Regions from separate parts of the Weissella sp. ESL1156 genome, predicted to be linked through region 2. Evidence: predicted binding sites of a transcription regulator. Region 2 holds the regulator's gene; the other holds the start of a gene.
The links. Region 2 encodes Rex, which represses fermentation and respiration genes when NADH is low (regulators of the CRP and FNR family bind a similar motif). Its sites were predicted from a motif close to TTGTGAANTANTTCACAA; they were not measured.

Region 1 (8,230 bases), 260 kb from region 2:
CGCATAACTGGATCAATATAAACGGTCAGTTAAACACCCTGTTATAATAATGTTATTAAAGAATGGGAAAAGGATAAAGAAATGTACCAAGAGAAGCCAATTGTAAATGGTCTACGTTGGATCAGTGTGACAGAACCATCATATGAAGATGTCCAACAATTACAAAAAAAATTCGAATTAACCAATAAATTTCAGTCATATGTGCAAGATCCACGTGAGCGGTCACGTTTTGATTATAATGAACAAACAGGTATTGGTATGCTGATTTGGCAAGTCATTATTAAAGAAAAAGGGACCTATCAAGTTAAACCTGTGAGTTTTATTGTTACGAAAGAAACATTGGTTTCTGTGGTACCAATTGCGGTTACTCAAGTAAATGATGAATTAGAAAAAATATTTTCGGGAAATGATTTACCATTAGTGAGTATTATGACGGTATTGTTACGCTTACTTTGGCATTTAAATGACCAATACATGGATCAAATTGATGAAATCAATAACAGCCGAGAAAACTTATCTAAATTCCGTAAAAATCCAACCAATATGCAAATTGAGCATTTAGCATCTTTAAGTAATCAGTTGGTCCATTTGACGACAGCAACAGATAATAATGTCATGGCTATCAAACAAATGAAATTAAGTAGCGATTCTGATTCTGATGAATTATCATTGACAAAACGTGAACGTGATCTAGTTGCCGACGTAGAAATAGAGACGGCACAGAGTCAACAAATTACACAAGATACTTCTGATTTAGTTGAAAAATTATCCAATACTTATAATAATATTTTAAATAATTCTTTAAACGATACGATGCGGTTTTTAACAGTTTGGTCATTAATTTTAGCGATACCACCAATTATTTCCGGATTCTATGGGATGAATATGCATTTGCCATTAGCAAAAGGCACATGGGCATGGTTTGGTACATTAATAATGACACTCATATTCATTGCGGCTATCATTTGGTTGGTCAGAAAGAGAAGATAATTAGATAGTAAGATTAGATCTATTGATCATATCGTTGATATAGTAGCCATTTGGCAATTATCAGAAATTAGCGTTTATGATCAACTCATCATAAAAAATACCCCATAATCGTTAGATTTTTATATCTAACAATTATGGGGCGCTTCATATCATTGTTGTGATAGTTAAACTATCTTTTTTTACAAATGTTAGTAACATTAGTTAGTCGTGATATCGTCTAATATAGCAAACATTGCTTGTTTATTTTCAATAGGGATTGCGTGATTTAAAATGTCAGTTGCTGTTTGGTTTAAGACGGAATTAGAAATATACGCCGCATCGTTAACAACCATTTCGCGAATATTTAATTGCTTAGGTTCCAAGTGACATTGTAAACCAACAACGTTTTGATTGAAAATAAATCCTTGATTTGCTAGATGGTCACTACTAAATAGCAGCTGAGCACCTGTTGGTATGTCAAACATCTCTTCGTGCCAATGCAAAACGACTAATTTTTGAGGTATATTGGGAATGGCATCAGTCTGGACATAAATTGGTGCCCAACCAACTTCTTTAACAGGTGATTTATGAACACTGTACCCCAGAGACATTGTGATTTGCTGGGCACCAAAACAAGCACCAAAGATTGGTTTATTCGCTTGAATTAATTGTTTGATCAATGCTCGTTCTTGATGAATCCAAGGCAGATCATCGTTTGGACTCATTGGACCACCTAAAATGACAAGTAAATCAGTTTCATTGGCAGTAGGCAGCAGATGAAACTGATAAGGATGGTAAATATAAACACTATGATGATGTTCATTGGCCCAGTCTAGAATAGTACCGGGACCTTCATTAGGCGTATGTTGTAAAATATTGATCCTCATGATTGTAAGTTACCTCTATTTTTTAATTAAAATTAACTTACCACAATTTAATGATTTGTAAACAGGCGATTATATTAAAAAACATCATGATTTAAAATCTTTGAGAAAATAGTTAAGGATCATCAATTGAACCATGTTAATCGTTCATTGATGATCCAATTCATTAAAAACAGACGAGAAAAATTTAGTGGGTAAAGTCAACGACCATACGACCAACAATTTGATTGTTTTTCATTTCGTCAATAATGTTGTTAATTTCCGATAGTTTACGTGTATGAACAATTGGTTTAACCTGATGCTCAGCACCAAATTGGAAAGCTTCAGTCAAATCTTGTCGTGTGCCGACTAATGAACCGGCCACTTTGATACCATCTAGTACAGTTTTCGAAATATTTAATCCCATCTCACCTTTAGGGAGTGCAATGGCAACTAAAGTACCATCGGGACGAAGCGCATTAACTGCTGTTGTAAACGATGCCGGGCTAACTGCAGTAATGAGGGCACTGTGAACACCACCAACTTTTTCTTGTAAAATTTGTGATGCGTCTTCAGAACGAGAATTGATTGTTAAATCAGCGCCAAGTGATTTTGTGGCAGCTAATTTGTCATCATCAATATCCACTGCAGCCACATGGGCACCAAAAACACGATGTGCGTATTGCACAGCTAAGTTGCCTAAACCACCAGTACCAACAACTTCAACCCATTGGCCAGGTTTAACATCGCCAGTTTTTAAGCCCTTATAAACTGTTACACCGGCACAAGTTAATGAAGTTGCTTCAATCGGATCAAGACCATCGGGTACTTTAACGGCGTAATCAGCAGGGACGATGCATTCTTCGGCCATCGCACCATCAACATTGAAACCAGAATTTTGTACATTTCGACATAATGTTTCACGGCCAGTTGTGCAATATTCACAGTGACCACAGCCACGATAGAACCAAGCAATTGAAACGCGATCACCAATGGTTAAGTTAGTGACACCATCAGCAATTTTAATGACTTTACCAACACCTTCATGACCGATAATGCGACCAGGAACTTTACCAAAATCCCCCGCGGCAACATGTAAATCTGTGTGACATAAACCACAATATTCCATTTTTACAAGTGCTTCACCGTATTTTAACTCACGTAAGGTAACGTCTTTAATATCAACATAGCCATCACAGCTATCTCTAACAACTGCAGCTTTCATCATACTTTCCTCCAAAATAATAGGTATCCCTCGAAACAATTAAATCATAACAAAAAGACACAACGACGTAAAGTGAAAAAAATCACAAAATAAGACAATTTAGCAAAAATTATCTATGTCAATTTTAAAATGGTATGATATTAACTAATGACGACGGTGTGTAGTGGAGGAATATATGGCGAATATTCAAGATATTGCAAAATTAGCAGGTGTATCTAAGGCAACTGTCTCTAGAATATTAAATCAAGATGCAACTTTTTCAGTATCAAATGTTACCAGAGACCGTGTTTGGCAAATAGCTAATCAACTGAATTATAAATTATCAAATGTTGCTAATAGGAATCAGGTAGATAAATTACATTTGGCAATTGTGACTGCTTTAACAACAGACCAAGAACTGGGCGATCCTTATTTCCAACAAATTATGGCCGGTGTTAATGAGCAGGCATTACTATGGGGTATGAAAATTGCGGATGAGATTAGGTTACCAGCATCAGAAACGATTGAATGGGAAAATTTATCAATATATGGTGCTGTCATCGTTATTGGATTATTAACAGAAGATTTATTGTTAAAAATATATAAATATAATCAAAATATCATTATTATCGATGATAGTCGAAATTTTGATAATTTTGATGTTGTTCGAAATGATTTTGATCGTCAAACGAATCAACTACTAAATTTGCTTTATGCCAATGGTCACCGTAACATTACTTTTATTGGGGGTGAAAAGAATCTTATTGGAGAAGTTGGTGTTGAAAAATCTAGTTTTCTAGATGTACGTCACCAATCCTATTTAGACTGGATGATTCTTCATAAATTAGGGAAAAATATTAATACATATATTACTGATTGGACTTCTGATGCAGCAATGCAAGTGATGAAAAAGATTTTAGACGAGCAAACAACAACAACTGCCATATTTGCTAGTAATGATTTACAGGCGATGGGTGTCTATCGAGCGATTCAAGAAGCAGGCTATAAAATACCAACTGATATTGCTGTTGTTAGCTTTGATGATATTGAAATGGCAAAATATTTATTTCCATCTTTAACGACAGTACGTCCAGCAGCAAAAGAGATGGGCAAGGAAGCGATTAATTTAGTCCGTGAAAAATTAATTGGTGAACGTCAGTCAGCCATTCAACTAACGATGAATTCTAAGATTATCAGACGTGAAAGTATATAAAATATATCAATCATATTTGGCGCTATGAACGACATAGCGCTTTTTCATATTGCAAGTAAACAAGTAAAATAAATAGTTGATTAATTTAAAGAAAGCGATTACAATTCTATTTGTAGGCTGGTAAACAAGTAAACAAACTTGCTAATGCTACATCTCAGAATAATCAACTTAAATAATGATAGGGGAAACATTATGGAAGAAATAAATAATCAGTCACAGCAAACAGCTTTACAAAAAATAGTTTCTAGAGTGTCCTATGCCTTTGGTGCTTTTGGTAACGATGTCTTCTATGGCGCGTTGTCGACCTACTTTATTATGTTTGTAACGACACATTTGTTCAATACAGGCGATAAAGCACAAAATAACCGTATGATTATGTATATCACAGCTATTATAACTATTCTACGCGTTATTGAATTAGTGATTGACCCATTTATTGGTAATTGGATCGATCGAACAAAAACACGTTTTGGTCAGTTTAAGCCTTGGGTCGTCATTGGTGGTACAGTAACCTCTATTATGTTGATGTTACTATTTACGGATCTGGGAGGAATCAATCAAACCCATCCTTATTTATATTTAGTTATTTTTGCAATTCTGTATATTACAATGGATATTTTTTATGCCTTTAAGGATGTTGCTTTTTGGTCAATGATTCCAGCACTATCTTTTAATTCAAAAGAACGAGAACGTACTTCTTCATTTGCCCGTATTGGATCAACTTTGGGTGGTGGCCTTGTTGGGGTAGTTGTCATGCCCCTTGTACTATTTTTCTCAGTCAATCGAGTAAATGGTACTGGTGATTCTCGCGGCTGGTTTGCATTCGGTCTAATTGTCGCGCTTGTTGGGATTGCGACTTCATGGATCGTCGGATTAGGAACCAAAGAAGTGCAATCTGATTTACGAAAAAATGTTGCCGATACAGTTGGTTTTAAACAAATATTTGCGACATTAGCACATAATGATCAGTTGATGTGGATTGCGCTAACTTATGGTATTTATGCCATTGGTATTAACATTGAAAATTCACTTGTTTTGTATTACTTTACCTTTATTATGGGAAAGTCAACCTTATTTTCAATTTTTCAAGGAGTCAACATTGTTATTAGTTTAGTTTCAGTTTCTATTTTTCCAAAATTAGTTGATCGATTTAATCGACGGCGTGTCTTTGCAACGTGTATTGGTATTATGTTAGCTGGCCTATTATTGTTCTCACTAGCGGGTAAATCATTTGCGCTAGTTATCATTGCTGCCGAAATGTTCCAAGTACCCCAAGCAGTTATTTTCTTGGTTGTATTAATGATTATTTCTGATTCAGTAGAATATGGACAACTAAAATTGGGACATCGTGATGAATCTTTGACGCTATCCATTCGGCCACTCTTGGATAAATTGGGTGGTGCACTTTCAAATGGAATTGTCGGTCAAGTTGCCGTTATAGCTGGTATGACGACAGGAGCTACCGCAGCATCTATCACAGCTAGTGGTGCATTTAAATTTAAATTAATGATGTTTGGTGTACCAGCAGTATTACTTATCATTGCATTTATGGTGTTTTGGCGTAAATCAACTTTGACCGAGAAACGTCATGCTGAAATTGTGGATGAATTAGCTAAAACTTGGGGTAAAGATATTACAGTAGATACTAATGAAAATAAGAATCGTGCAACTATTTCATTAACGTCTCCAATAAATGGTCAGATTAAGGCGTTGAACACAGTTTCAGATTCAGTATTTGCAAGTGGTCAAGTTGGTCAGGGATTTGCAATCAAACCATCTGATGGTAAGGTTTATGCACCGTTTGATGCACAAATAAAACAAGTGTTCCCGACACGTCATGCGATTGGATTGGTCTCAAAAGATGGTGTGGCCTTGTTAATTCATATTGGTTTTGGCACAGTTCATATGAACGGCACTGGCTTTATAAGTTTGGTGACAGAAGGCCAACAAGTGAAAAAGGGAACACAGTTAATAGAATTTTGGGATCCAGCAATTAAAAAGGCTGGCTTAGATGATACTGTTGCAGTTGTCGTCACAAATCAACAAAAATTTAAAGATTTTGAATTACTTGTTGAACCAAATAAAGTCGTTAACGCCAATAGCGAACCAGTTTTCTCGTTACAACAAGTTAAAAATTAGTGGAGATAGCAACCTATGAAAAATGATAGTCTAATAGAATATGATGATGAAACACATTCATTTCATCTGCATAATGATGAAATATCTTACTTATTAGGGATTGAAGAAGGTGGTGTACTCGCACATTTGTACTATGGTAAGCGAATTAAGCAGTATCATGGTCAATTAAAATATCCTCGTATTGACCGCGGTTTTTCAGGAAATTTGCCAAATGCAACTGATAGAACATACTCTTTGGATGCTATTTTACGTGAATATAGTTATGAAGGCGATGGAGATTTTCGTTCGCCAGCTATTATTGTGCGACAACATGATGGTAGTAGATCTGCTTTTTTTAAATATTTTGATTTTACGATATCTAATGGTAAGCCGACATTAGAAGGATTGCCAGCCACATATACTTTAAATGATAATGAAGCACAGACGCTAACAGTTCATTTGGTAGATGAGGTTAGTCAAGTGACATTAGCGTTGAACTATACAATTTATCGTGATCGTCCGGTGATTACACGTTCTGTCAAAGTTATCAATAACGGTTCTGAAGCAATACATTTAGAAAAAATTTCTTCGATGATGATTGATTTACCAGTTGGCGAAAAACAGGTGATATCTTTACCAGGTGGTCATGCAAATGAGCGTCACATTAATCGCGAGCCGATAACGTTTGGGACGAAAGTGTTTCAAAGTCGTCGTGGAACGACCAGTCATCATATGAATAATTTTATCGCAATTTGCAATCCCAATACTGATGAATTTCAAGGAGAAGTACTTGGGTTAAGTTTTGCTTATTCGGGGAATCATAAAGAAGAAGTTAGTAAGGATCCATATGGCACATACCGCATTGCAGTGGGGATTAACGATGATCAGTTTGATTGGGAACTTGCCCCAAAAGATTCGTTCCAAGCACCTGAAGTCATTATGACGTATTCAGATAAGGGATTAAATGGTATGAGCCATGCCATACATTCATTATTACAACAAAGAATGGTACGAAGTAAATATAAGAATGAATTGCGTCCCATTGTGGTCAATAATTGGGAAGCGACTTTCATGGATTTTGATGAAGCACGCTTGCAACCAATTGTTGACGAGGCAAAATCAATGGGTATTGAAATGTTTGTCCTAGATGATGGTTGGTTTGGTCATCGTGATGATGATCATTCATCGTTGGGAGACTGGCAAGTATTTTCAAAAAAGTTTCCACAAGGACTGCAACATTTTGCCAATTATATCCATGAACGCGGTTTAAAGTTCGGCATTTGGTTTGAACCAGAAATGATTTCAATAGATTCAACGCTATATAAAAAGCACCCAGAGTATATGCTAAAAGTTCCTAATCGTGAGCCAAGTCCTTCGCGTAGTCAATTTGTTTTAGATATTGGACGTCAAGAAGTTCGGGAAAATATTCATGAACAGATGCGTCAAATATTTGAACAAGTAGATATTGACTACGTTAAATGGGATATGAATCGTAACCTATCAGACATTTATGCAAATGATTTACCCGCTAATCGCCAAGGTGAAGTCATGCACCGCTACGTTCTTGGACTATATAAACTATTAGAAGAGTTAACGAGTGAGTATCCTGACATTCTATGGGAAGGCTGTTCAGGTGGCGGTGGTCGTATTGATGCAGGCTTTTTGTATTATATGCCTCAGTCATGGACTAGTGATAATACAGATGCTGTTGCAAGAATGGGAATTCAATATGGTACGTCATTAGCATATCCAATATCTTCATTTACATCACATGTATCAGAGACTCCCAATCAACAAACTGGGCGAGATACGTCATTAAAAACGCGTGGTGCGGTTGCAATGAGTAGTGTATTTGGATATGAA
Region 2 (8,230 bases):
CAACAAAACGACATGACGATGCCCCAGTGCTAACAAATGTTCAGCAACGAGCCGACCACCTTTTTTATCTGACGCATAAACGGCATCCGCTTCTGCCAATTCATCATGATTTTCTAACACAACTAGTGCAATCCCACGTTTTTTTAAACGATGTGCCACGGTTACTGGTTTCGTCAATTGGCTTGCCATAATAATACCATGTACCCCTGCATTCACTAATGTTTCAACTGTTTGATCTGTTTTTGCTGGTACAGCAGTCATAATTGATAACGACACATTGTCAGGTAAATTTTCTTGCATCCGTTGAATTAAATCACCAAAAAATGGTGCTCTTAAACTAGGAACAACAACGCCAATTAGTATCGTTGATCCTTGTTTTAAACTCCGTGCACTCGCATTGGGTACATATCCGATTTCATCACGCGCTGCAAATACTTTGGCCTTGGTTTTATCAGAAAACCGCGTACCCTTACCATTTAAGACTTGTGAGACAGTCGCAATTGATACGCCTGCCAAACTAGCCACATCTCTGATTGAAACTTTACCCATGCCCTACCTCTTATCTCAATGATCAATTAATAGATTCGTTGATTTGCCAGTTTGTTATGCAATTAACTTTTTGATCATAAATTATCTTTACTAAAACATTTTACCAACTTTTAAAATGCCTTTCAAAAGTTTTATTTCTAAACTAGCTGTTTACTTTTAATAAGAATGTAGTAAAATATACTCCTGTAAAACGAACAGGGTAGATTCAGGTGCGTTAAGTGCTGTGGAAACGGAATGTGGGCCATGGACGAAGGATTACCGCGATGCTTGAATCACATTCACTGTAACAAGTGAAACCCTCCAATTAATAAGGAGGTGTTTTCAAATGAAAACATTAGAATATGTCTTACCACATTTACGTACACGACAACTTGCTATGCTGGGCATTTTAATGGCATTACAAATAGTCATTAGTCGTTTCTCATTCGGCACTGCTACCATCAAAGTTGGCTTTACGTTCTTGATTGTCGGAGTGATTGCTAAGTGGTATGGTCCCTTTTGGGGAATGCTCGTTGCAATTTTTACTGATGTCATTAGTAGCTTAATGAATGGTTATGGTTATTTCTGGGGCTTTACTATTTCTGCAGTAATTGCAGCCGCTATTTACGGCTTTTCTTTCTATGGCCGCCAAACGCTTTCTTGGTTACGGATTATTTTAACGGTTACAATCGTTTTGTTAATTGTTAATGTCATCTTAAACACGCTATGGGTTGTCATGATTGGTAACATTCACAATTCACAAACGATTACTTCTCTAATTTGGGTACGTGTCATCAAACAACTTGTTTTTTTGCCGATTCAAAGTATTTTATTATATCTATTGCTGAATAACACAACCATTGATCAACTACATCAAAAAATTTAATTAAAAATTATTTTATAATGCAAAAAAAAGGTCGATCAGCTTCCACCATCTAGGGAGCTGATCGACCTTAATTTGCATCCAAATGACTAATTATAGAAATTAGAACTATTTTTAACCTATTATTAGTAACTCCGATGCACAGTTAGGCCAACTTCTCGACAAGCAACTTCAAAAGAACTCGCAAATTTATTACGAACATCTGGCGTTGAAAAACATAATTTTGTTTCAGTGTTAATATCACCACAACCAATTCGATAAACACAACTATCATAAACCTGACCAACATAAACTTCTGGCCGACAAGTCAGTGTTTCTTCTAGTGCTGTTGCTAATTGTTGTACAGTCTGCTCTGAAATATCACGTGAGCTTTGTAATAGGTGACGAATTAAGGTACATCCCCCTAACTTGTTCTCTTGGCATACTTTCATTTCCTGCATTTTAAGCCTCCAAAACTTGTTTCTGACTGTTGTCAGTTGCTAATTAAATTTTACATAATTATCATAACCTAAAATCATTTTTTTATCAAACGTATAATTAGTTTCATTTTTATGAAATACATTATCTACCATTTCATGGTATAATTAATCATATTAACTATTTCACAACAAACGAGGAAATTTTACATTATGACCGAATCTATTTCTAAAACCCAATATCTACAAACAATCTTAGAATTAAGCGGTGGCGATGAGTCAACAAAAATTTCTAACAACCAAATTGCTGAACATTTAAACGTCACTCCTTCATCGGTTTCTAATATGCTGGCAAAACTACAAGAAGCTGGCGAAGTTGATGTTGTGCCTTATTATGGTGTCACACTCACAAAACCTGGTCGTGAAACAGCCCTCCGTTTAATCCGTGCCCACCGTTTAATTGAAACATTTGGTGCAACAAAATTAGGCTTATCAATTTCAGAAGCCCACTCAAACGCTGATCACCTTGATCACGATGCTAATGATCAATTTATTAACGCCCTAGATAAGTACTTAGGTTTCCCAAAATTAAGTCCCCAAGGTCTCAGCATTCCTGATATCGACCATCATTATTCACCAAAATCATTACGTTCATTACGTGAAGCAAAAGATAATGAAACTGTCACTATCAACAGCTTTACTGAAGACTTAGAACTATTACAATATACTGAAACACTACACCTAGGATTAAATACAACTTGGACAATTAAAGAGCGTTTGCCATTTGATGGTCCCCTTGTTTTAGTTTCGGGTGATCAAACAATTCAAGTAACACAACATGCCGCTGACTTTATTTATATCAACGACTAGTCATTCCAAAAAAGCACATCAGTTACCAAAATTGGTTCCTGATGCGCTTTTTTATATTATATTGGTAATGATCGTTGTCTTATTTTTCTCCAAAATTGTTGATAAAATACAAAAGCGTTTGCAGCTCATTTGTTAAGTCAACGTTTTGTACACGGACAGACTTTGGCACATCCAAGCGTAATGGTGTAAAGTTTAAAATACCACGAATGCCTGCGGATGCTAGGCGCTTGGCAACATCTTGTGCTACATTGGCCGGTACTGTCACAATTGCGACATCAATTCGTTGATCAATGATTTGCTTTTCTAAATCATCCAAACTATAGACAGGAATACCCGACTGGATCGTATTAACAATTTCTGGATTAACATCAAAAGCTGCTGCAATTCGTGCATTAGAACTTTGATGAAAATTGAAGTTCAATAAGGCCTGTCCTAGATTTCCGACTCCTACCAATGCGACTGAAGCTAATGTATCTTGATTAAGAATTTCACCAAAAAAATTCATTAATGCCTCAACATCGTAGCCATAACCACGCTTACCAAGTGCGCCGAAGTAAGAAAAATCACGTCGAATCGTTGCGGCATCAAATTTCACAGCTTCGGATAATTCGTTTGATGAAACGCGGACAGTCCCAGAGTCTAACAGCAATTTCAAATAACGATAGTAAATTGGCAATCGCTTTGCCGTTGCTCTAGGAATATCATGTTCAACCATTAGTTCGACCTCTTTTTTTAAAATTAACTATTTTCACAAACATTTCCAAAGATTGTGAAACTCATATTAGTTATTATCATAACATATTTAATCATTTATGTGAACTAACTAACAATCGAACATTCACAAAATAACTATTTTTTGTAAGCGTTTTCTAGATACTATCATTAACAAACACAGTATCTTTCAGCACGTCTCGCTCAAAAAGGACTATTGATCTAGCTAATCTGACTAACTAGATCAATAGTCCCTAAACCTATTTTAAAATTTCATAATGCCCATGATTAATGCTTTGGCTTACCTTTGTTTTTACGATGCTTTCTTTGCGCTCGTTTTTCTTTTGCAAACCGTTCTTCACGCGATACAATGACTTTTTCCCCTGCATGTTTACCCTGTCTTTTGGTTGTTATCCCAGTTGCCTGTTTAATAGGCCGATCATGATGAGTTATTGCCGTAGTTGCTGACCTCACGGCTTGCTTGCGAGACATCTGGCTACCAGAAACCGTTTGAATATCAACTGCTACCATCTTTTTTAAATCACGCAGGTCATGATCGTTACCAAAAGAAATCACTAATCCTGACTTCCCCATACGACCAGTTCGCCCTGCACGGTGCGTATAAGTTTCACCATCACGTGGTAAATCAAAATTGATTACTGCTGTTAAATCAGGAATATCCAATCCTCTCGCACCAACATCTGTCGTCAACAGAAATTTGGCAACACCTTTTTTAAAATGCATTAATGATTTCGCACGCGTCGTACTTGAGTCACCTCTCACCAAAGTTGCCATGGCAACATGTTCATGTGCTAAAAAGCTAGCCGTAATTTTAAGTTGCTTTGTCGTATTAAAAAATACTATCGCTTGAAAGTTCTTTTGGGCAGCTAACTGACGTAAACGTTTTTGACGTTGATCATGTGCGGTTGGCCAAAATTCATGTTTAATCGTTGTTGGCATCATAACATGACGCTGATCAATTCGTATAAACTCTCTATCAAATAAACCGTTAGCAATGGTTGTATCAACTTCAGTAGCGCCAAATAGTGCCACTTGGATGTCTTTATCATTGATAATGTCCCAAATATGATCAATTTGATTTGCTGTATCATCACGCAATAATTCATCAGCTTCATCTAAAATTAATGTTCGTAATCGTTTTAGTTTCAGCTTGCCACTATTCATCAACTCATTCACACGACCAGGTGTACCAACCAAAATTTCAGGGTGCTTTTTTAACCGGTCAACTTGATGCTTGATGTTTGCCCCACCTGTCAACGACAATACTTTTAGTGATAACACATTAGCCCACTCACGAGCAACACGTGTTGTCTGCATTGCTAATTCTTGTGATGGCGCTAAAATTAATAACTGTTCACCATCATCTGGTACTAATTTTGGTAACAATGGCCAAATGAAAGCTAATGTTTTCCCGGTTCCTGTTGGTGCAAGCGCATCAATTGACTCACCTGCTGCCAATGGTTCTGCGACTGCTTCTTGAATGGGCGTTAGTGACTGAAACCCGATCGTTGTTAATCGCTCTTCAAAACGAGAGTCCATGTTTTCTCCTTCGTCTGTCACTTATTTTTCATCTGCTGGGAAGACAATTCCCGCATCTTGACGCAAATCAAATAGTACTTGATTGACTGTTTGACTCAGTGTCAATAATGCTTGATACTCTGTTTCAGTTTCTGTAGGATGTTTTAACATGTCAGCAAATTTGACAGCTTCAGCAACCATTGGATTTTCTAAAGGTGTTTTACTTAGTTTTTGTTGACCACCCTCAGCATCGTGATAAGTAACATCCACTACTTCAGCAATATTACCAATAACCAACGTGTCACGCCGACCTAGAATTTCAGATTGCAAATAGCTATTTGAACCCTTACCAAATTCAATCGTGACATCAAAATCTGCATAACGTAGAATAGCAATTCCACGCCCATCTGCCCCATTCCGAAGTGTTGTTGCAAAGTAATGACTTTTTTGCGGCTTACCAAATAATTTAATTGCTGCATAAATTGGATAAACGCCTAAATCAGTTAGTGCCCCAGCACTGAATTGACGGCTCAATACATTGGGTTCATGGCCTGCTAAATAATCATCGAAACGTGATGAATATTTTTCATAAACAAATGTTGCACCTGCAATTTTAGACATTTTAGCCACTTGCGCTTCAACGATTTTAAAATTGGGTTGTTGAATATGCCGTGCTGCTTCGAACAGGCGGACATTCGTATGTTCTTGAAGTAATGTCATGATAATTGTGTATTCAGTTGGATTTGAAAAAGCAGATTTCTCAACGATAACGTTTAAGTCATGCGTGATTGCCCCTTTTACTTGCTCAAAATGAACACTATTTGGTGAAGCAATATAAACAACATCAATACCACTGGTATAGAAATTTTCTAAATCAGTATAAATATTTGTGACATCAAAATTATTACCAAATGAGCGACCTGATTCTTCATGACGTGAATAAACGGCTGTTAATTCATATTCACCTGATTCATGAGCTGCTTGCACGAATTGCTTGGTAATCCAATTAGTACCAATAATGCCCAGTTTGTATGCCATAATTAGTCTCCCTTATTATTTTTCATAATCAATTATTTTTAATTATACCATTGAAAGCGAACCGACTGGTACATAAGTCGTTGAGTGAATCTAAAAGAGCTGTCAACCCAACCATTTCACATGGCAGATTGACAGCTAAATGACTTTGAAAAGTAAGCGTAATTATTTTACGGTAGCCCCAAGACTATTCTTGAAATGATCTAAAGCCCATTCTTGACCGTGTTCCGTAAATGTTGCGACCCCATTTTTTAGAATCGTTAATTGATAATTCAGATTGTATGCATAAATTGCCGTATGCAACACACAAATATCAGTGCAGACGCCAACTAATGTTAATTCATTTATCTGACGTTCTCTCAAAAAGTTATCTAAATTAGTATTTTGAAAGGCCGAGTACCGATTTTTGTTAAATTTATAGACTTTTTCATCTGTTTGATGTGCTTCATACCAAGGTTGCAATTGACCATACAAGTCTTGGCCCCATGTTCCCACAATATTATGAGGTGGAAACAATTGATGTTCTGGATGATAATTATCATCCTCAAAATGCGCATCTGTTGGCAAAATGACATAATCACCATTGTTATAAAATGCTTGAGCTTGGTCAACAATGTATTGTTCTAATACCTGACCAGCTTCACCACAAGTTAAGGCACCCTTTGTATCTACAAAATCATTGGTATAATCTATAATTACTAGCGCTTTTGCCATGTCTTGTCACCCTCCTGTTACCCGATTATACCATTAAAAAAGCCATCAATCTAACTATTTTCATAGCAAATTGACAGCTTTTAAAGGCTTATCTTTAATCAACACGTTCAAGGACAGTAATCGACTCAATATGTGTTGTTTGTGGGAATTGATCAACGGGTTGAACATCACCCTTAATATCGTAACCTTGCGCCTTGAATTGGACAATATCACGAACCAAAGTTGCTGGGTTGCAGCTAATATAGACAATCTTCTTTGGCTTCATTTTGACTGCTGCATCAATTAACTCAGGTGTCAATCCCTTACGTGGTGGATCAACAAAGATAACATCCGGTTTCAAGCCCTCTTGTTGCCAAGCGACCATCTTTTCTTCAGCTTTGCCTAACTCAAATGTCACATTGTGTACATGGTTGAGATCTGCATTTCGCTTGGCATCATCCACAGCGCTAGGCACAACTTCCACCCCAATGACTGACTTTACTTTATCCGCAATCGTTAATGAAATCGTACCAATACCTGAATAAGCATCAATCACTGTATCTTCACTTGTCAATTCTGCTTTGTCTGCTGCTAACTGATACAAAACTTCAGTTGTTTGTGGGTTAACTTGATAGAAAGAATTTGGACCAATCGCAAATGTCTTATCAAACAAAGTATCTTTAATGACCTTATTACCCCATAATACGTGATTCACATCACCCAAGATAACATTAGTCTTATCTTGGTTAACATTTTGAATAATTGAAGTGACTTCAGGTAAAGCTTCTTTGATTTGTGGCACGATAATATTGGCGCCAGGAATACGTTTTGAGCGTGTCACAAGCACAACCATCATTTCGTGTGAATAATAACCCCGACGAACCATAATATTACGAATAACCCCCTTATGATGGATTTCATCATAAGCTGGCACATGGAACTGACGTAAAATATCACGAATAATCACGATTGCTTTGTCAATTTCTGGATCTTGAATATAAAAGTTTTCAATTGGCATCAATCGATGCGACCCCCGTCGGAAAAAACCAGTTGTTAGTTGACCTTTGATCATCCGTGCAGGAATTTGCGCTTTATTCCGGTAACCTGTTGGATTTGACATACCAATTGTGGGTGCCACGTTCACAGATACATGTTGCTTATTAAATAATTCAGCAATCTGGCCTTGCTTGAATTTTAATTGGGCATCATATTTTAAATGTGCTAAGGGTGCAATACCAGTTGTTAATGCCGTACTATTAACTTCATGATTACGATTGGGTGATGCTTTAAGTGTTTTAATAACTCGACCAAACGCATACGTACTAGCAACTTTTGTGATACCAACCCGAATTTTTTCGCCTGGCACAGCATTTGTAACAAAGACAGGAAAGTCATCAACTTTAACAACACCATTTCCTTGGTACGTTAAATCAATCACTTCAGCATCAAATTCTTGATTTTTAACCACAGGGGCTTTCTTCTTCATTATTCTCTCCTTCTTTTGGCCTTTGCGACGACCAACAATCCTTTCATTGTATCACATGCCCTATCAAAC

Region 1: the regulator Rex is predicted to act here: its motif matches at 3,128-3,145, upstream of adhP (alcohol dehydrogenase AdhP).

What each region holds. Positions count from the first base shown of each region.
Region 1 is NZ_CP196372.1:1,763,669-1,771,898, forward strand. It holds gene ACSKY2_RS08850 (magnesium transporter CorA family protein) at 82-990, shown strand; gene ACSKY2_RS08855 (type 1 glutamine amidotransferase) at 1,188-1,856, opposite strand; gene adhP (alcohol dehydrogenase AdhP) at 2,041-3,057, opposite strand; gene ACSKY2_RS08865 (LacI family DNA-binding transcriptional regulator) at 3,233-4,249, shown strand; gene ACSKY2_RS08870 (sugar MFS transporter) at 4,442-6,388, shown strand; gene ACSKY2_RS08875 (alpha-galactosidase) at 6,404-8,230, shown strand, end outside.
Region 2 is NZ_CP196372.1:67,670-75,899, reverse strand. It holds gene rbsR (ribose utilization transcriptional repressor RbsR) at 1-549, opposite strand, end outside; THF riboswitch at 743-835, shown strand; gene ACSKY2_RS00455 (folate family ECF transporter S component) at 875-1,414, shown strand; gene ACSKY2_RS00450 (hypothetical protein) at 1,537-1,851, opposite strand; gene ACSKY2_RS00445 (metal-dependent transcriptional regulator) at 2,041-2,697, shown strand; gene ACSKY2_RS00440 (redox-sensing transcriptional repressor Rex) at 2,777-3,412, opposite strand; gene ACSKY2_RS00435 (DEAD/DEAH box helicase) at 3,697-4,968, opposite strand; gene ACSKY2_RS00430 (Gfo/Idh/MocA family protein) at 4,990-5,985, opposite strand; gene ACSKY2_RS00425 (cysteine hydrolase family protein) at 6,148-6,696, opposite strand; gene rlmD (23S rRNA (uracil(1939)-C(5))-methyltransferase RlmD) at 6,791-8,161, opposite strand.